4 regions of the Acetonema longum DSM 6540 genome follow, and region 1 is predicted to be linked to each of the others. Evidence: riboswitches for the same ligand, from Rfam matches in the RefSeq annotation. Region 1 holds a riboswitch; each other region holds the start of a gene.

Region 1 (5,092 bases):
CCGGCCAGCATCACTCCTTCTGCCGCCACTGTGAAAAGCTAAATATGGAAATTTATACGCCCGGTCCAGCTGCCGCCGTATAATGGCGTCATCCCCTTTGGCCCAGCAACCATGGTTCTTTTTCATCGAACCGGTACACATACGCCCGGCCCCGGACCCGGGCACCCGTTCCCTGGAATTCAATAAAAACAATATCGACATCTCTGAAACCCCAATTTTTCAAGAGACGCAGCATTAGCTCCCGCCCTTCCGCTTCACCGGAGCAGACGAAAAATGTTTCTACATCCAGCGCGTCCATCACTTGCTCCAACGGCTCCATATTCACACTATCCCTCCCTCTGTCTCCCAAGAAATCCAACGGAATCTCTGTAAATATTCTGCACAATTTAGCGGCAAACATGCCGCAGTCGAGTCGTTCACAACCTCTGATGGACAAGAAAAAAATCTGCCTTGCAAAACTTTTTTTCTGTCGGGACAAGAAAAAAATCTGCTTTGCTGAACTTTTTTCTGTCGGGACAAGAAAAAAGCAGTAAGACCTCCGCCAGAGATCTTACTGTCTGAAAAAATCTGTATAATAAGCTATTGGGAGACCGGTTTAAGACGGCTGTTCAAACAAGGTCGTAGACAGGTACCGTTCACCGGTATCCGGCAGGAGCGCTACAATGGTCTTGCCTTTATTCTCCGGCCGTTTGGCCAGCTGAGTGGCGGCAAAAGCGGCGGCGCCGCTGGAGATTCCAACTAGCAGACCTTCGGTTTTCGCCAGTTCACGGACTGTGACAAAAGCATCTTCATTCTTGACTTGGAAGATTTCATCAATAATCTTGGTATTCAGCACATCTGGCACAAAGCCTGCCCCAATCCCTTGGATTTTATGAGGACCGGGATTGCCGCCGGACAGAACCGGTGAATCAGCTGGTTCTACGGCAATGAGCTTAAAGCCGGGTTTTCTGGCTTTAAGCACTTCGCCCACCCCGGTAATCGTGCCGCCGGTGCCAACCCCGCCTACGAAGAAATCCACCTGCCCATCAGTATCGCGCCAGACTTCTTCCGCCGTTGTTTCCCGGTGAATACTCGGGTTGGCAGGATTTTTAAACTGCTGAGGGATAAAGGAGTCCGGCGTCGCGGCTGCCAGTTCCTCCGCTTTGCGGATAGCGCCTTTCATGCCTTCTGCTCCCGGCGTCAGTACCAGTTCCGCTCCCAGAGCTTTTAGGAGATTGCGCCGCTCCACGCTCATGGTTTCGGGCATGGTCAAAATGAGACGGTATCCTTTGGCCGCCGCTACAAAGGCCAGAGCAATACCGGTATTGCCGCTGGTAGGCTCAATGATTACACTTTTCGGGTTGATCAGGCCTTTCTTTTCGGCGTCGGCAATCATAGCATAACCAATACGATCCTTGACGCTGCCCAGGGGATTAAAGTACTCCAGCTTGACGAGCAGCTTGGCGCCAAGTCCCTGGGAACGGTTGTAATTTGCCACTTCCAGCAAGGGTGTGTTGCCGATTAATTCGGTTAAATTTTTTGCTACTTTACTCATAGGTAGTGCCTCCTCATCTATTTTTCCATATAGTATGGCCATGAAATTAGGATTTCGGTCATTTTTTTGCGGCTGACCCGCCCGCCGGCAGCAGTCTGAAAAATAAAAAGCTAAGAAAATATCCGAACGGACATTTACTTAGCCTTCAGTATCTCTGATCAGCTGCCGTGATTTATTTCTTTAAGATTAGCACAAGATAAGCTTCATGTCAAGATGACAAACGAATTCTTATATTCCTTCGCCATATATCCCTTCTAAGTTCGGAAAGCGCTGTTTCTCGGTGCGTTCCACCTGCACGATGCGGCCGTCTTTAATGACAAGGACTACCTGGCCGAATTTCATCCCCTTCAGGGCGGCGGCGACTTGCCCGCTAAGACTAACCTTAGCCTCACTGTGTTTTGGCGATCCTTTGTCCGGTTTTTCCGGGGCGGCGGTGAAGCGCACTTTTTGGATCACATCCATTTGGATCAAACGCCCATCCTGCACAATCAGAGTGATAGAACCATGCTCAATTTTCCTGATACTATCTTCAATTTGAGCCAAAACAGCCCGCTCCAGAGAATTCACCGTAAGATCTTTTGGCAGCATCAAAATTCCTCCATCTTTCATTGTAGGGCCTGTTCCAGGTCGGCGATAATATCCCAGGCATCTTCGATGCCTACTGACAGACGCAGAAGCCGGTCAGAGATGCCCAATCTTTCTCTCACATCAGGCGGCACATCGGCATGAGTCTGAACTGCCGGGAAAGTAATCAGGCTTTCCACACCGCCCAGACTTTCGGCAAATTGAATCATCTTTACCTTCTTTAAAACCTGGGGCACCAGCTTCGGATCGTCTACCGCAAAGGACAGCATACCGCCGGAACCTGTGGCCTGGCTGTCGTGGACGCTTTTGCCGGGATGGCCGACAAGGCCAGGGAAATAGACGGTCTTTACATGAGGGTGTTTTTCCAGCCACTGAGCAACCGTCAGGGCGTTCTGGTTGTGTTTCTCCATGCGTAGGGCCAGGGTCTTCATTCCCCGGATTAAAAGCCAGCTGTCAAAGGGCCCCAGCACATTGCCGGTAGAATTTTGCACAAATTTCACCTTCTCGGCCAGTGTGGAATCTTTAGCCACAACCAGGCCGCACAGCACATCATTGTGGCCGGACAAGTATTTAGTGCCGCTGTGAACCACCAGATCCGCTCCCAACTCCAGGGGGCGCTGAAAATAAGGCGTCAGAAAGGTGTTATCGACTACCGTATGCAGACCGTGGGCAGCCGCAATCTTGACGATAGCCCGGATATCCACAATTTTCATCAGAGGATTGGTAGGAGTTTCTACGATAATTGCTTTAGTATTAGGTTTAATGGCGGCAGTTATTTCTTCCGGACGGCTGCCGTCCACGAAGGTGGTAGTCAGGCCAAACGGCTGAAAATTCTTTTCCAGGACCCGATAGGTGCCGCCATAACAGTCCTCGACTACCACCAGATGATCCCCGGCCCGATACAGCATCAAGATCGCTGTAACCGCAGCCATGCCTGAAGCAAAGGCATAACCGCCGCTGCCACCTTCCAGAGCGGCAATGGCCTGTTCCAGAACCTGCCGGGTGGGATTGTGGGTCCGGGAATAGTCAAAACCGGTACTTTGCCCCAGCGCCGGATGACGGAATGTGGCCGTCTGATAAATCGGCGTGCTGATAGCGCCGGTCCGGGCGTCAGTATTCACGCCCACTTGCACAACTTTGGAACTGATTTTCATAAATAAAGGCCTCCTTCTTTCCTCTTCCAGAGCTGAGGCGATGCCGGGAGACAAGAAAAAAATCTGTTCCGCAGAGTTTTTTTCTGTCGCAATAAAAAAAACTCCTTTCAAGGAAAGGAGTTTACATGCAACGCTTTCCTCTCATCTGCCAGGAATTTCTTCCTGCTGGAATTAGCACCTCCGCAGTTTCCTGCCGGTTGCCGGGCGTCATCGGGCCAGTCCCTCGACCACTCTGGATAAGAGTTGATATTGAATTGGTTGATAATGATCATAGCATGAGTCTATAGCAATGTCAAGAATAGCTTTTCATCCTAATCAGATTTCAAATAGGATAGACTCCAGTCCCAGAGCCGTCACGGCCAGCACCACCCAGCAAATCAAGCCCAACAGCAGAGATTTTCCGCCACTTTTCAATAGTTTGACCAGGTTGGTATTCAGTCCGATAGCCGCCATGGCCATGATAATGACGAATTTGCCCGTTTGACCCATCAGACTGTTTATATCCCAGGGAATGGCGAAAAAGGTGTTAATAACCGATGCGCCCAGAAACCCGAGGATAAACCAGGGAAAAATGGCAGCAATCCGGCAGCCGCCGTTATTTTTCCCGGCCGGTTCATAGCCGGCTGAACTGCGGGAAGTATACAAGGCCAGAACCAGAGTAATAGGCACAATCATCAGACTCCTGGTGAGTTTCACAATCACTGCCAAGTCGCCGGCCTGATTGCTGTAGGAATAGCCGGCAGCAACCACAGATGATGTGTCATTAACAGCAGTGCCTGTCCAAAGGCCGAAGGCCTGGTCGCTCATGCCGAGAGCATGCCCCATCAGGGGAAATGCAAAGGCTGCGATCACGTTGAACAAGAAAATAGTAGAAATGGCATGAGCTACTTCTTCATCTGTGGACCGTATGACCGGCGCGGTGGCCGCTATGGCCGAACCGCCGCAGATGGCGGTACCGACACCGATCAAGGTCCGAGTATTGCTGTCAATGTTCAACAGCCGTCCGGCAATATAGGCCGTAACGAAAACGGCTGTCAGGGTAAAGATCATCAACGCCAGCGTCTGACTGCCAACGGCTAAAACGTTAAACAAGTTCATTTCAAAACCTAGCAGGATGATGGCATATTGCAGCAGTTGTTTTGAGGTGTACTTTACTCCCGCTTCAAAGCGGGCGGGCCGTTGCCAGGATGCCAAAATCATGCCGAATAAAATGCCTAATACCGGGCCGCCAATAATGGGGAGCATTTTACCAATCAGCCAAGCGGGAATAGCAATGAATGCCACCAACAGGACACCTGGTGACTTGCTGCGAATGGATTCCAAATTCAATTTCATGTGCCTCCTCATCTTTATCCACTGAAATTTTCTGTATAGTGTGGCTGCGATCAATCCCTATAGAGTGAATATCTCTATTATAAATGCTCAAAACGTATCAAACAACTCCTGACTCGCCTTGTACTAATCTCCCTTCAATGAAAACCGGTATTTTCCCGTAATGATAGTTAAGTTATTGACATTCCTCCATAAATATTATATATTAATTATGAAATATGGTTCATAATTTGAAGATGAATTTTTTAGCCCACTCATGAAATATATTTCAAAAAGCAGAAAGGTGTGATTTACATGAAAATTGCCATTCCTGTAGCCGAGGGAAAACTGAGTGAGCATTTTGGGCATTGTGTAACATTCGCTGTTGTCACTGTGGATAACGGCAAGATTTCGAAACAAGAAATCCTAACCCCGCCGCCTCATGCTCCCGGTGTCATTCCCAACTGGATAGCTGATCTGGACTGCACCGACGTTTTAGCCGGCGGCA
Region 2 (5,092 bases), on a different contig from region 1:
ACGATTACTTTTTCAAGCTCACTCAGTCCCAGTACCTGTTTAGGACAAAATGTAACACATATGCCGCAACCTTTACAACGTTTTTCGATAATTTTCAACGCCATTTTCTCACCTCCGTATAGTATCATTTGGGGGGAAAGCGGATGCTGTTTGCTATGCTGGCAGCCAATTTTCCCGCTGAAACGCTGGGTTCATTACTGAAACCGTTTCTGCTGTTGAACAATTACGACGCCACCAGGGGAAATCCTGCTCAAATTGGCTGACTTTCTAATGAATGTGTAAAGTATATTCTGATTTATCAATTTATGTATTTATATATGTTTACATACATAAATACATGATTTGTTGTTTAACAAAAAAACGCTGGCGCAATCAAAACCGGAGGCCGCACAGAGTGGAAAAACCCTTTGCGGCCTCTTTATTCTGTTTTATATCAATCCGGTTCGCTTACCAGGCAACCAATACGGAACCTTTGAAATGTTCCTGGATAAATTTTTTCACTTCGTCAGTTTGATAAGCTTTGAGCAGTTTTTGTACGGCAGGATTGTCTTTGTTCTTGGACTGAACGGCAACGATGTTGGCGTAAGGAGAATTGCCGTCTTCCAGAGCCAGGGCGTCTTTGGTCGGTACTAAGCCGGCAGTCATGGCGTAGTTGGTATTAACGGCTGCCAGGTCCATATCCGCCAGAGAGCGGGGGATTTGAGCCGCATCCAGCTCACGGATTTTGATATTTTTCGGATTTTCGGCAATATCGGCCACGCTGACCAGAATGCCGGCGCCCGATTTCAATTTAATCAGGCCCTGTGATTCCAAAAGCAGCAGAGCTCTGCCGCCGTTGGTGGGATCGTTGGGAATGGCCACTACAGCGCCGCTTTTGACCTCGACGATGCTTTTGACTTTTTGCGAATACAGTCCCATCGGGAAGATAACGGTTTTAGCCACGCTGGTGATATCATACTGACGGTCTTTGATCATATTATCCAAATACGGCTGATGCTGATAGCTGTTTACGTCAATATCTCCCTGATGCAGAGCCACATTGGGCTGAACATAGTCGTTGAACTCGACGATCTGGATCTTGAGACCGTCTTTTTCGGCGACCTTCTTTACCATTTCCATGATTTCGGCGTGAGGACCGGCGGTAACGCCTACTTTTAGGGGTTTATCTGTCTGTGTTTCCTGTTTAGTGCCGCCGCAGCCGGCAGCCAGAAGGGACAGGGAGAAGAGAAGGGTAAGAATGAGAGCAAGCTTTTTCATGGGTAAACCTCCTTAACATTTATCGTTTATCTAAGCGTCGTGCCAGGTAATCCCCGCAGGACTGAACAATCTGTACCTGGGCGATGAGAATTATTACGGTGATCAGCATGATATCGGCGCGAAAACGCTGATATCCATAGCGGATGGCCAGGTCTCCCAGGCCGCCGCCGCCGATGGCCCCGGCCATGGCCGAGTAGCCGATCAGGCTGATGACGGTGATGGTCAGCCCGAGAATAATGGAGGGCAGTGCTTCCGGAATCAATACTTTAAAGATAATCTGCCGAGGCGAGGCTCCCATAGCCTGGGCGGCTTCCACCACGCCATGGTCCACTTCCCGCAGGGATGATTCGACGATCCGGCCGACAAAGGGAATAGCGGCTATACTTAGCGGTACAATGGCGGCTTCAGTGCCGATGGATGTGCCCACGATCAGGCGGGTCAGGGGGATGATGGCTACCATCAGGATGATAAACGGTGTGGAACGGGCAGCGTTGGCAATCGCGCCTAAGATGCGGTTGATATAAAGGTTCTCCAGAATATGGCCCTTGTCGGTAGCCACCAGAATCACGCCCAGGGGCAGGCCAAGGATAGCGGACGCCAGTGCGGATACACCCACCATATAGCAGGTTTCCCAAAGAGACTCAGCCAATAGCACGATTAGTTCTTGCGACATAGCCAATCACCTCAATTCCTAAATCACGGGCTTTCAGATACTGGAGGGCATTATCCAGGGAAGTTTGCTCCCCAGATATTTCCAGCAAAAGAGTGCCGAAAGTAGTGTGTTGAATATGGTCAATATTGCCGAACAGGATGCTGGCATCCACATTAAAGCGGCGGATGACGCTGGCAATGACCGGCTCCTGGGCCGCCTGGCCGATGAATGAGATACGGATGACCAGATTGCCGTCTGGCAGCGGCTTGGCGGAGAAAGCGGTATTCTGAAAGAAGTCAGGCAGGTCGTAATTGACAATGGTCCGGATGAACTCCCGGGTGATGGGTGCCTGGGGTTTGGCGAACAAATCCAGAACCGGCCCTTGTTCGATGATCTTGCCGTTGTCGATGACTGCCACCCGATCGCAGATTTTTTTGATGACCTGCATCTCATGGGTAATCAGGACAATGGTCAATCCCAGCTTGCGATTGATATCCCTCAGCAGTTCCAAAATTGATTTGGTGGTTTGCGGATCCAGGGCTGAGGTGGCTTCGTCGCACAGCAGCACTTTCGGTTTGTTGGCACGCCCGGGCGATGCCCACCCGTTGCTTCTGGCCGCCGCTTAGCTGCGCCGGATACTGATCTTTTTTATCGGCCAGCCCTACCAGCTCTAAGAGCGGCATCACTGCCTCACGGATCTGGGATTTGTTCCAGCCGGCCAGTTCCAGGGGAAAGGCCACGTTATCGTAAACAGTGCGGGAGGTCAGCAGGTTGAAGTGCTGAAAGATCATACCGATTTTTTTGCGGACTTGCCGCAGCTCCTCTTCCGGCAGGACAGTCATTTCCTGACCGTCCACCAGAACTGACCCCTGGGTGGGTCTTTCCAGCATATTGATGCAGCGGATCAGGGTGCTTTTGCCGGCGCCGCTTTTGCCAATGATTCCGAAGATTTCGCCCCGGGTTACACTCAGGCTGACGCCTTGTATCGCATGTACATTGCCTCTGGCGCTGCTATAGGTCTTTTCAAGGTCGCTCATGGCGATCATGAGGTCTTTTGGCATTTTAATTGACTCCTTCCGAAAAAATTTAAGAACCCCTCTTCGTATAGCAGACGAAGAGGGGTGATCACGCCATCTCTTTCATCTGTCAGGAAAAATCCTGATGGAATTGGCACCGTTTCGCAAAATGCGATGGTTGCCGCGGCGTCATCGGGCCAGTCCCTCAGCCAACTCTTGATGAAATCTTAAACATATATAGTTATAGTTGATGAAATATATAGTAGCATGTTGGCGAAAGTCTGTCAATAGGACGGCAAATAAAGTTATATTCCGAATTGATCGATTCCTTATTTTTTTGATTTTATCCGGTAAAGAATAAAAGGAGTAAAGCAGGAAAGGAAAGGTAAGTGGCGAACTAAAAATTAAGACAGAATGAAAAGGGGGAGCAGTCAGTGGCGATCAATCCAAAACTCAAAGACGAGTTAACGGATCAGCTTATGCGCGCGGTGCTGTTATTAAAAAGCGAGGAAGAATGCTATCAGTTCTTTGAGGATATCTCCACCATCGGGGAGCTCAAGGCACTTTCACAGCGCCTGGAAGTAGCCCGGATGCTGGAAGCGCGTCATACCTATGATGAAATTGTGGCGAGGACAGGCGCCAGCACTGCTACGATCAGCCGGGTGAAGCGGTGTTTGTACTATGGAGCGGACGGATATAAGATAGTACTGGAGCGATTAGGGGAGGACCGTTGAAAAGGACCAGCTGCGTCACTTCAGCCTCCTGTGGGCGGGCCTGGCATCTGGGCCTTTTTGAACGGTCCGGGGCTACAGATAATTTTGCAACAGAAATGTGGGGAGGAGTAGAATTGACAAACCGGAAGGATTATGTACCGCAAATTCCATACGGGACCAGGGATTTTTTGCCGCAGCAGGCTCATGGCAAACGGCTTTTGGAGGGCCAGCTGGCTCGATTGTTTACTGTCTGGGGTTATGAGGAAGTGGTCACTCCCACCATGGAGTATTACGAAACATTAACCACCGGGGCCGGCGGCGAGTTAAGCGAAAATGCTTTTAAATTTTTTGACCGCAATAATCAGATCCTGGCGCTGCGGTCGGATATGACTACTCCCATCGCCAGGGTCGCCGCCGCTCGTCTGCAGGAGAGCCCAATGCCCTTGCGCCTGTTTTATCTGGCCAATGTATTTCGCCAGGAACAGGCTCAAACCGGCCGGCAGTGCGAATTTTACCAGGCAGGGGTGGAATTGATGGGGGCCCGGCAACCGGCGGCTGACGCCGAAGTAATTGCCCTGGCGGTTACTGGCCTACAGCAGGCCGGCTTGCAAAACTTTCAAATCGGGTTGGGACAGGTGGACTTTATCAACGGTGTGATGGCTGAATTCGATCTGACCGCCAAAGAACGCCTGCTGGTCAAAAAGGCCATGTTGAAGCGGGATCTGGTGGGTCTTGACACGCTTATCGCCCGCAGCGGGCTGAGCCAGGCCGCAGGGGAAATATTGCGCAAAATACCGTTGATGAGCGGGAAAGAAGAGATCCTGGACCAGGGCTACAAAATGGTGAAGAATCAAACAGCCCGCGGGGCCCTGGAGAACTTGGACTATATTTATCAGCAGTTAAAGCATTATGAATTAAATGAAAATGTGAATTTTGACTTAGGCATCATCCGGGATTTTGACTACTACACCGGTATGGTATTTGAAGGCTATACGCCGGGGCTTGGGTTCCCATTATGCGGCGGCGGACGCTATGATAACATGGCCTCTGACTTTGGGGTCAACCTTCCGGCTACCGGCTTTGCCCTGGGCATTGAGAGGGTCATGCTGGCCCGGGAGCGGCAGGGAATGGCAATGCCAACCGCGGCAAAGGATTTTTATATCGCTTGGGCCGAGAATAAAATGGATCAAGCTATCAGCGAGGCTGGAAAACTTCGCCGGGCCGGCCGCACCGTAGAATTGGCCATGGCGTCCGCGACTCAGAGTCAGGCCCAGGAACAGCAAGAGACAAAAGGGTATGCCGCCCTGCGCTATTTTGGCTAGGGGAGCCGCAGAAAAAGTCAGGCCGTCGAAAGATTCTCCTTGGATGGGGAGTTTTCGACGGCCTGTTTATTTAATGGTTTATTGTGTACAAGGCGTACAGCGCCATAAGCCACATCACTATAATTACATAGG
Region 3 (5,092 bases), on a different contig from region 1:
CGGGCCATTCAATTTATCGCGAATCCGACCGGAGGGATGATGGTCAAAGCCATCCAGGACGGCTGGAACAACCTGGCCTATATTAAAAACCCGCCGGACTCCCTGATTCAACTAGCCGTCAGTCAGGCCGGCTGGGCGATTCAATATGTCGATCATCCCAGTGAGGAATTGCAGGTATTGGCTGTCAGAAAAAATTTCGACGCCGTCAAATTTATAAAGAAGCCCTGCGCCAGGGCCCAGGAAGAGGCCGTAACAATCAGTTATGAGGCATTGCGCTATATCCCTTCCCCTACCGATCAGGCCCAGCGTATTGCTGTCAGAAAGGACGAGCGGGCCATTCGCCTGATCAATGATTTAGGTAAAAATAAAATACTGGAGTTTCTGCAGATCAATAGTTTAGTCATTAAGTATGTGACAAAAGAAGCGGGTATATCTCAAGGGGAACTGGAGCAAGTGTTAAAGGCGGCATTATCCAATGAAGCCGTTGAAGAAAAATATGTAAGAGACTTTCTAAATTGCAGTGTCATCGATACAAGCAGCGAGTTCTTCCCTCTGGACAAGATCCGGTTTATTGATCAGCACGGCAGCAAGAAGGCCAGGAAAATCGCTGTAGATGAAAAACTAAAGATATAAAATATAAAACGGCAGGAGATACCATGAATTTTATTGATACATTAAAAAGTGTTGATTTAGTACTGGCTACCGGAGAAGTGCCTTTGATCGTCGGAGAAACCGGCGTGGGAAAAACAGCCTTAGCCAAGCAAATCGCCCAGGAGAACCATTGGAGTTTCATTGTGATTGACGGCAATCTTCTGAAAGAAGGGGAAATCGGCGGTCTGCCCACGATAGAATCCTATACCGGCGTAAATCGGCCGGGAGACAGGCCGGAAAAGAAGACCACCGTATATGCCGTACATCATAAGCTGAGAGAAATTGATGAGGCAACAGCCGCCGGCAAAACTGTTCTTTTATTGATCGATGAGATTAATCGCTGTGAACACGCCGTGCAGCAGGAACTGATGAATTTGATATTAAACCGGGAAATCAACGGCTATAAACTGCCTGAAACCGTAAAAATCATTGCCGCCATGAACCCCTCCGGCAAATACGGCGAGGAATTTGATTATCAGGTGGTCGACATGGACGCCGCTCAGGAAAACCGTTTTGTCTGGCTGCCCATGGAACCTGATCCGATGCAGTGGGTAGACTGGGCCATGAATGCCGGCCTTGAGCCCAAGGTGATCGAGTTTATCTCCACTTTTCCGGAATACCTGCATAAAACCAATGAAAATGATATCAAAGCAACGCCAAGAAGCTACGAAAGGATTTCTCACCTTTATAAGGTCTATCAGCAGAAAAAGGATAGCGTACCCCGGCCGGTATTTTTCAATGTCGTCAGGGGCAATGTGGGAAAACTCATCGCTGAAGAACTGGTTCACTTTCTGGAATCCGATTATCGGCCGCTTATTTCGTATGAAGATGTGTTTGCGGGAAGTTCTCTGGCTAAATCGGTGAGTGAAAAAATTAAAACGGAAAGTCATACCCGGCTCTACCTGGCGGCCAAGAATATGCTAAGCCGGTTAGAGACGAATATAAAAGCCGGGGATTATGATCATAGTACGTCGGAGCGACTCATTGAGTTTTTAAAACTATATCCGGTCGATTTAATGGTCGGAATCATGAAAGATATCAAAAACAGTTATAGCGGCGTATACGAATACGCCCTGGAAAATGAAGCTTTTGTCGAAGCCTATTTTGCGGCGTATCGTTCAATCAGGTGATAGGGATGGAAACGTTTGATACACAAGCGCAAAAACTTTATATAAGATCCTATGAACTGGTTCAGGATTTTTTGAGGGCAGCCAGGCAGAACAAGTCTCAGGGGCCTTCTCAGGTTCACATTCCGGCAGATTTTGCAGCCGAGTTTTTCCGCCTTGTCGACAAAGTAAATCTGGGTCTGATGGAAGATAAGGACAACTTCTACGGGTATTTTCTGTTTCAAATGTCCAAGGAAATCCGTTTTGATATCAGCAGCCCCACCGGGGTAAATTTTAAAGCTGCGAAATATGTGATCTATTTTAATCCTGTCATTTTTCTGACTCTTACTCTCAAACAAATGGAAACAACCATTAAGCATGAAATCCTCCATGTCGTATCCCTGCATTTAATCCGGGCCAAAGAACTGCGGGGCAGTTGCAGCGCCTTAGCGATGAATATCGCCATGGATATCACCATCAATACCTACTTGGATTACCTGCCGCCCTATGCTACTACTTTAGAATGGGTCAATTTAAATTACGGATTAAAGCTGCTGCCGTTCGAGACCTTTGAATACTATGCGGCAAAGGTCCAAACCGCTCTGGACCTGCTGGAGGAAGCGGGAGAGGCAACTGAAGACCCCGGCAAAAATCAACCGGCCGAAACCGCCTATGATCCTGAAAAAACCCATGATATTTGGCAAAGGTCCGACCCGGTGGATGAACAAACCCTCCGGGGATTTACCGAAAAAGTGATTGATGCTTCACAAAAAGGCAGTATTCCAGCCTATTTGGAAAGCCTGATATCTTCTTTAAAAAGCAGCAAGGCTGACTTGTCCTGGAATTTGTATCTTCAGAGGTTAATGGGATCGGTGACCAGCAATCCCAAGAAAACGGTTACCCGAAGAAATCGCCGGCAGCCTGACCGCTTGGATTTGCGCGGTGAACTGAAGAGCTATAAAGCCAAAATCGCCGTTGCGCTTGACATCAGCGGCAGCATTAGTGACGAGGAATTTAACCAGGCAGTAAAAGAAGTCCTCAGCATTGTAAAAAACTACAATCACGAAATTTTGATGATAGAATGCGACAGCGAAATCAGACGTGTATATACACTTAAATCCGTCAAGGATATAAAATCCAGAAGCAAAATACGGGGCAGCACCCGGTTTACCCCGGTTTTTGAATTTGCCAACACCAAGAAGCTCAATTTACTAGTGTATTTCACCGACGGCAAAGGAGAAGATGAGCTTCGCGTCAAACCGAAGGGATATAAAACTCTATGGGTTATTTCCGGCAAAGGTGACCGGCTTTCATTAAAAGAAGCCTATGGCGTGGTTAAAAAACTCGATCCGATTGAAATAAAAACGAATGAATGGGATATGATTCAGGTGGAAAAAGGCGGCTATTCAATGAATCATCAGGAGAAAATAGGTATGTAATCTACAAAGTAACGGGCGTATTGCTAATATGCTTCATTGGAAGCTTTACAAATAAAGAGGACTCCTGCCAAACTGCCGAACTTTTGTGTAATACGGCCATAAGGAGAAATTTGCTTGACTCCAGAATATCCGGTATAGTAAGATAATTTTAAATTGCATATTCGAAATTCTCTTATCGAGAGTGGTCGAGGGACTGGCCCGATGACGCCCGGCAACCGGCAGCAATGCAGTGGTGCTAATTCCAGCAGGATTATATCCTGGAAGATGAGAGGAAGGGATGCGCTGACCCCCTTTCTCCAGGGGGTCTTTTTTATGGCAAAAAACAGAGGAGCGCGGTATGCCGATTAAGGCCTCCAGCTACCCTGCAGCAATTATTAGATGAAAAGGAGTTTTCGATGGAGACTGAAGCCATTATCATTATGGACGGAACTCCCCCTGTCCTATCCTGTCAATCCGAAATCACCCAGATAGCAATTCTGGCCAATCATCCGTTCAGCAATCAGGAAATTCAAGCTGTTTTCCAAACGGTGGCTGATCATCAGATCGCTTTACAGCGAATTAACTTGCAAAAGAACCAAATAGTATTTTCTATACCATCTGCAATGACTGGCGCTATTCTGTCTTTACTCCCTAAATTGGAATATCACATAACAACCATCAGTCGTTGCGCGACAATCAATATCTCCGGCGGACAAGTGGACGATGTGCCAAAAATCACAGCAAACATTTTAAAAATGCTGCATTCCATGAGTATCCCGCTTCTCCAATTGAACACTTCCCAAACCTTTATATCGATTTTGATTGAACAATGTCATCTGACAAAGGCAAAAGGCGCTATCGAGGCGCATTGTACCTTTTCGGAAGATCATGGTTGAAACAGTGAAAATAATTGTTCCAGCCTGTCATACCCTTAACTTCAACGCATCAGGAGAACTGTCCTTGATGTTCCTGATTCTCTGTTTAGCTTGTCGTATTTTTGTCATAAACAGGATGTATAATGACTTTGTGAAAGTTTACCAAAGCTTTCTACTAAACAAAAGCTGGAGGTATACCTTATGGTCAGACTGAGAAAATTAGTTTTAGCTGCTTTTTTAGCAGCAAGTCTTAGTGCGGTAAATGTATATGCAAGCAGCGCCGTACCCGCACAGGAACCTGAAACTCAAGAAGCGCAGTCCGAACAGCAGGGACAGGTTAAACTTTTTAAAGCTACATATTCCGAAAATAACAGTGAAGCCTCTATTCCTCAAATAGACGGAATGAAAGATACTGCTCTGCAGGATACAATTAATAATACTCTGAAGATATCCATAATACCACCGAACACTTCTTTAAAAGGTGATTTTGAAGTAACCTTTTATAGCCCAAAACTACTAGGTATTCACTTTCAAGGCGTAACTTCATCCTCCGAAGGCTCCCAACCAAGTAATATTGATAAAACCGTACATATCGATCTAACGACCGGAAAACTATATAAACTTGAAGATCTTTTCAAACCAGTTGATTTTGAAAGGACAATTAAAAAAATCTGCTTAACTAATGACAGCAAACTGCGAATTACGAATACATCCCCATCAATTCAATGGACCTATGAAGATTTTTCCGAAACATGGAATAAAGAAACTGGTTCCTTTGTTCTGCTTAGTGATTCCATAATAGTTTATTCAGTGCAGCCGGAAGGGCTGCGCGGATATAAGATTCCATACGCTGAATTGAAGAGCGTTATTAACCGCAATGGAGCTTTATGGAAGATCCTGCAGGAAGGCACGGTAAACATTAGCTAATCGCTTACAGTGGGGGCTGTCTCTATAGCGGAGGCAGCCCCCACTGTATAATCTTACTTTTTACAGCCGGGCTAACCATCCCTGGATTTCTGGCAAGCTGCTGTTTCAGCCAGCG
Region 4 (5,092 bases), on a different contig from region 1:
ACCTGGTCAAACAGCCGGTAGGCCAGATAGCCGTAAAAAGCCGAGGCAAAAATAACAAACACCGATAAAAATACCAGGGAGTTCAGGACAGTCAGCCGGCGAAAGGTGCTTTGAAACATGCTATTTCTCCTTTAGCATAAAGCCGGCGCCCCGTACAGTCTGGATCAGAGAGTCTAAACCATGGGGGGCCAGCTTCTTTCTTAAATAATGAATATATAAATCGACGATACTGATGGTCGTGTCGGAATCAAACCCCCAGATCCGGTCAAACATCTGCTCTCTGGTTAAAATCTGCTCCCGGTTGAGGATCAAAAATTCCAGGACATCATATTCTTTGGTGGTCAAGCCCAAAGGATGATCCGCCGCGCAGCCGTCCCGTGTTTTACTGTTCAGCGAGATGCCGCCGTAACTTAATTCGCCTTCCATATCCAGACTGCCGCTGCGCCGCAGCAAAGCCTTAATCCTGGCCAGCAGTTCCCGGATGGCAAAAGGCTTTACCAAGTAGTCATCGGCCCCTGACTCCAGACCCATCACCCGATCGTCCACACTGTCCCGGGCCGTCAGGAGCAAGATGGGCACAGAGCCGCCGGCGCTCCGCAGCTTTTTTACAATCTCCAGTCCGCTGATTTCGGGCAGCATGATATCTAATATCAATAAGTCATGGACGGCCTGCTCGGCCATATACATCCCTTCATCGCCGGCAGCCGCTTCTTCGACAATATAGTCTTCTTCCGTCAGCAAAGCGACAATAGCCTCTCGCAAAACGTGATCATCTTCCACCACCAGAATGCGCATCTTACAATCTCCTTTTTCTACAGGCCCTGCCTTTGGATTCATCATATCCTTAGTATGGCGATAAACAAGAAAAAAGTCTGCTTTTTGCAGAGCTTTTTTCTGTCTAAATAAAAAAGGCCAACAGGCAAATTCGCCGGTTGGCCAAAAAATTTGATATTACAGGCTATTGCTTAGAATGCGGAAACAATAGCTCCTTTATATTTTTCCTCAATAAACTTTTTGACTTCCGGTGAAGTCAGGGCTTTCGACAATTTTACGATTTCCGGCCTGGTTTCGTCGCCTTTGCGGACGGCCAGCACATTGGCATAGGGAGAATCTTTGGATTCCAGGACCAGAGCGTCTTTCGCCGGAACCAGATTCGCTTCCAAGGCGTAATTGGTGTTGATCACCGCGATGGCTGCATCGTCAAGGGACCGGGGCAGCATGGCGGCTTCCAGTTCCCGGATCTTTAACTCTTTGGGGTTATTAGTGATATCTTTGACGGTACCGCTGATGCCTACGCCATCTTTCAGGGTGATGAGCCCGGCCTTGGCCAGAATCGCCAGAGCGCGGCCGCCATTGGTCGGATCGTTGGGAATGGCGACAACGGCGCCCTGAGTCAGCTCTTTAATATCTTTTATTTTTTTAGAATAAATCCCCATCGGCTCAATATGGACTTTAGCCGTATAGGTTAAGGCCAGGTTGCGCTCGGCACTAAACTTCTCTAAGTAAGGCACGTGTTGAAAAAAATTGGCATCTAATTCCTTTTCAGCCAAGGCAACATTGGGACGGACATAATCGCTGAATTCCACGATTTCCAATTGAATCCCTTCTTTTTCCAAAGAAGGTTTGATAAACTGCAAAATTTCAGCATGAGGAACCGCGGTAGCGCCGACTTTTACGACCGGCTTCTTGTCCGGCTGATTGGCGGTGTCTTTACCGCCGCAACCGGCAGCCACCAGGCTCACGGCCAGAATGACTAACAAAGCAAGGATTGATTTTTTCATTTTTTCCACTCTCCTGTTTATAGATTTTAAACTGCCCCTTAATAGGTCTATTTTGTATTTTTATGAGTTTATCCCGCCTGCAGTTGTTTGATCAGCCAAACTGCAGATCTGCCATGAATCCTCTCCCTGTAAAAAATTAAGACCCCTTTCCGAGGAAAGGGGTCCATAACGCAGACTAAACCTTTCTCTCATCTTCCAGGATATTCTCCTGCTGGAATTAGCACCACCGCATTGCTGCCGGTTGCCGGGCGTCATCGGGCCAGTCCCTCGACCACTCTAGATAAGAGCATGTATTGAATTGATTATGATCATACCATTAATTATTTAAGGTGTCAATGGCAACTTTTTTCGCTGAACTCAGTCACCGTCATACACCTTAAAAGAGCTCGATGCCGGCGGCTTTGTTGGCCGACTCAATTGCTTTGTAACCCAGATCGATTGCCTGGCCGCAGGTATGAAGCGCCTGATCGGGATTATGGAAGCCCATGCCGTTTTCAGCAGCGACAAAATCCCAATACCATTGAGCTTTACGGACCAATTCGCGGGCTTGGGCCAATTCGGCCTGGTCCACATTGGGGACCGCAGCCGCTTTTTTAATCGCTTCGTGGGCTTTTGACACTACTAAGCCGGCGCTGTGCTGGAGCTGCCAGGTATGATTCTGTATCGTCTTAACGCGCTCCTCCAGCCAGGCGGCGCCCTGGGTATGGCATGTTCCGCAGGAAGCGTCGAGGTGTTTGAGCGGACTGGTCATCCAGTGGGAAGTATACTTCTGCCCGTCTTGCCGCATATAAGGCATATGGCAGTCGGCGCAGGAAACCCCCGCCTGACCGTGAACACCGGTTGCCCAGGTTTCAAACTCAGGATGCTGCACCTTCAGCATCGCGGCCTTGGAGTCGGGATGCTGCCAGTCCTGGGCAAACCCGCCCGGTTTGGTTGCGTACATCTCATACATCTGCTCCGGTTTCAGGCCCTTATCCCAGGGGAAGACAACCCGGGAAGTTCCGGGCTCAAAATGGTATTCGACATGACATTGGGCGCAGACGTAAGTCCGCATTTCCTCACGTGTCGCCTTGGTCACATCAATGCCGCGGCGCTGCTGGGCCTCGATAAACGCCGGCTGGATCACCCGGAGATCCATCGTGGCGGGATCATGACAGTTGGCGCAGCTGATATAGCCATGCTCCGGCGTTTGCGCCAGGAGCTCCCGCAACGGCACCTTGCCGTAACTCCAGCCCTTCTCCTGGAAGAGCTTTTCAATATAAGGCGTTTTGCAGGATATACACGCGCCGGGGGATTTATCGTTAACCCGTTTAGTTTCCTTCAAGTCTTCCAGCGTGAAAACATGGCCCCGGTCTTCCGTATAGTCAATGCTGAACGGCATTCCTTTAAAATTGGCCAGAATCTCCGGCTGCCGTTCGGAGTTCTGCGTCTTCAGGCTGCCGCCAAAGCCGCCGGGAGAGGGCGCCATTTCGCTATTTTTCTGGAAGCTTGCATATTGCAGGGGGTAATACTGCCCCCATACCGCCGGATCATATTCCCCCGCCGCAACTTTGCCCAGCTTGACGGTGGATGCAGGCCGGCTCACCCCGGTCCGCAGGATAACAAACCCAAAGAAAAGCAGCAGCCCGCATAACAAAGCAATTAAAGCTTTTTGCATTTTGTTCAAGCTATTCAACATGAATCCCTCCCTTGCCTTTGTTCATGCCGTGAACCAGGCCGCGATGACACTTGCCGCAGTCCTGTCCGCCAGCCGCCATTTTGGTATTTTCCACGGTAGACTGGTGGCAGCGCAGGCAATTGTCCGCAATATACTCTTTTCCCTGGGCCGATACGGTAATGGCCGCCGGATAATCCCTTACCGTCTCATGATACACATCCTTCATCCCGGTCCTGATCTTGGCGAACATTTTTGTGGTCATGCTGCTGTGCGGCAGATGGCATTCGCTGCAGGCAATCTGTTTGTGGTTCGATGCCTGCCAGGTAGTATATGCATGCTCCATGGAATGGCAGCTTCCACAGAATGCGGGAGATTCCGCATACGTATACCCTGCGGCTGAGACAGCCATGCCTAAAACCGCAATGCCGAATCCGACGGCCATCAATTTAAGCGCATGGCGGTTTAAATATTGACCCGTGTCCAAAGTATCCCTCCTCTCCGCAAAATTCGGGCATCACTAAAGTCCCGGCAAAAGGACCGGACCCCATTCAACTATTAAAGCATCCGGCCTCTGGCGGAACTATGTCCGGCTCGATTTTTCCGGCGCCGATAAAGCTTGCGCCGCCTTGGCCGCCGATACTTTTCCGGCTCGGCTCAGCCCTGCCCATAAAGTGCCGGCGACAACGATGAAGGTTCCTAACCAAACCAAACCAATTAACGGCTTGTAGCTGATCTCGACATCTATTTTGTCCGGTTTTACCGTCTCCAGGTTTTTAACGCCTATTTTCACTTTTCCCTGGGAAGTGTTCACGCCCAGCAGGCTTACCTCATAAGATCCAAGCGCCTTTACCGGTAAGGCTTGAAACTGGCCATCGGCGTAAAACAGCTCCGGTTTTACCTCTTCTCTTTTCCCGTTCCCGGATACCTCCAGCAAAGCGTATGCCCGCACATTTTGCATATTATTCCCGTTCATGCCGGATTGCAGGAACTTTACCGTAAGGCCGGCCCCGTCCTGCTCATCGCCGCGGTCGAGAATCAGTTCGGTGACGGAGTCATGCTCGTCTCGCGCTGCCGGCGCAAAGTAAAGATCGCCTAAAGTTTCGCGGAATATCCCCGGCTCCCGCACAGCCGGACGCCCCTCCCGGTCGAATTTGGTATAGGCCTTCACCACTTCCCGTCCATCAAGCTGGAAAGGCTGATAAAATCCCTTCCCGTCCTCAGCCGGCTCGATACCCGGATAGGTTACCTGGCGTCCAAAAACAGCCTGGGTTTCTCCCGGTTCAAAACTGACGATCACCGACCGGCTTGCCGCTGATGAGGCCAGGATGCCGATCAAAGCAACCGCCACACCCGCATGAGTGAGCCCGGCCGCCAGATTGACCTTTCTCAATCCTGCCAGATTGATAAACAGCGCGGTTACCGACAGGCCCGCGACGGCAAGCATAACCGGGTGGCGGAAGCCGGCCAGTATTCCCGGCAACAGGCTCAAATGCCCCAGCAAGACCAGCCACCAGTATTTTTTTATGAGGTTTTCCTTAGTTTCACCCCAGCTTACCATGGGAGCCATGGTCAAAAACAACATCAGGAACATCGCCAGCGGCAGCGATGTGCTGTTATAGAAATCGGCGCTTACACTTTGCGGCTGATTGATCAG

The links. Region 1 has a riboswitch for S-adenosylmethionine ahead of ALO_RS06965 (trans-sulfuration enzyme family protein). Riboswitches for the same ligand answer to the same signal wherever they lie in the genome.
Region 2: it holds a riboswitch for S-adenosylmethionine, as region 1 does, so the genes downstream of both, ALO_RS02390 (methionine ABC transporter ATP-binding protein) here and ALO_RS06965 (trans-sulfuration enzyme family protein) in region 1, are expected to answer to the same signal.
Region 3: it holds a riboswitch for S-adenosylmethionine, as region 1 does, so the genes downstream of both, ALO_RS10300 (ACT domain-containing protein) here and ALO_RS06965 (trans-sulfuration enzyme family protein) in region 1, are expected to answer to the same signal.
Region 4: it holds a riboswitch for S-adenosylmethionine, as region 1 does, so the genes downstream of both, ALO_RS15770 (MetQ/NlpA family ABC transporter substrate-binding protein) here and ALO_RS06965 (trans-sulfuration enzyme family protein) in region 1, are expected to answer to the same signal.

The regions. Positions count from the first base shown of each region.
Region 1 covers NZ_AFGF01000053.1:67,289-72,380, forward strand. The annotation lists gene ALO_RS06950 (hypothetical protein) at 89-319, opposite strand; gene cysK (cysteine synthase A) at 596-1,534, opposite strand; gene ALO_RS22045 (YezD family protein) at 1,763-2,122, opposite strand; gene ALO_RS06965 (trans-sulfuration enzyme family protein) at 2,140-3,273, opposite strand; SAM riboswitch class I at 3,412-3,516, opposite strand; gene ALO_RS06970 (YeiH family protein) at 3,589-4,608, opposite strand; gene ALO_RS06975 (NifB/NifX family molybdenum-iron cluster-binding protein) at 4,900-5,092, shown strand, end outside.
Region 2 covers NZ_AFGF01000017.1:72,625-77,716, forward strand. The annotation lists gene ALO_RS02375 (4Fe-4S binding protein) at 1-104, opposite strand, end outside; gene ALO_RS02380 (MetQ/NlpA family ABC transporter substrate-binding protein) at 448-1,257, opposite strand; gene ALO_RS02385 (methionine ABC transporter permease) at 1,277-1,930, opposite strand; partial or broken gene ALO_RS02390 (methionine ABC transporter ATP-binding protein) at 1,899-2,955, opposite strand; SAM riboswitch class I at 3,046-3,151, opposite strand; gene ALO_RS02395 (YerC/YecD family TrpR-related protein) at 3,360-3,659, shown strand; gene hisZ (ATP phosphoribosyltransferase regulatory subunit) at 3,755-4,960, shown strand.
Region 3 covers NZ_AFGF01000085.1:37,064-42,155, forward strand. The annotation lists gene ALO_RS10285 (hypothetical protein) at 1-633, shown strand, start outside; gene ALO_RS10290 (ATP-binding protein) at 657-1,781, shown strand; gene ALO_RS10295 (vWA domain-containing protein) at 1,787-3,196, shown strand; SAM riboswitch class I at 3,366-3,467, shown strand; gene ALO_RS10300 (ACT domain-containing protein) at 3,592-4,071, shown strand; gene ALO_RS10305 (hypothetical protein) at 4,252-4,977, shown strand.
Region 4 covers NZ_AFGF01000173.1:14,664-19,755, forward strand. The annotation lists gene ALO_RS15760 (sensor histidine kinase) at 1-119, opposite strand, end outside; gene ALO_RS15765 (response regulator transcription factor) at 121-795, opposite strand; gene ALO_RS15770 (MetQ/NlpA family ABC transporter substrate-binding protein) at 966-1,781, opposite strand; SAM riboswitch class I at 1,967-2,068, opposite strand; gene ALO_RS15775 (ammonia-forming cytochrome c nitrite reductase subunit c552) at 2,158-3,459, opposite strand; gene ALO_RS15780 (cytochrome c3 family protein) at 3,449-3,922, opposite strand; gene ccsA (cytochrome c biogenesis protein CcsA) at 4,019-5,092, opposite strand, start outside.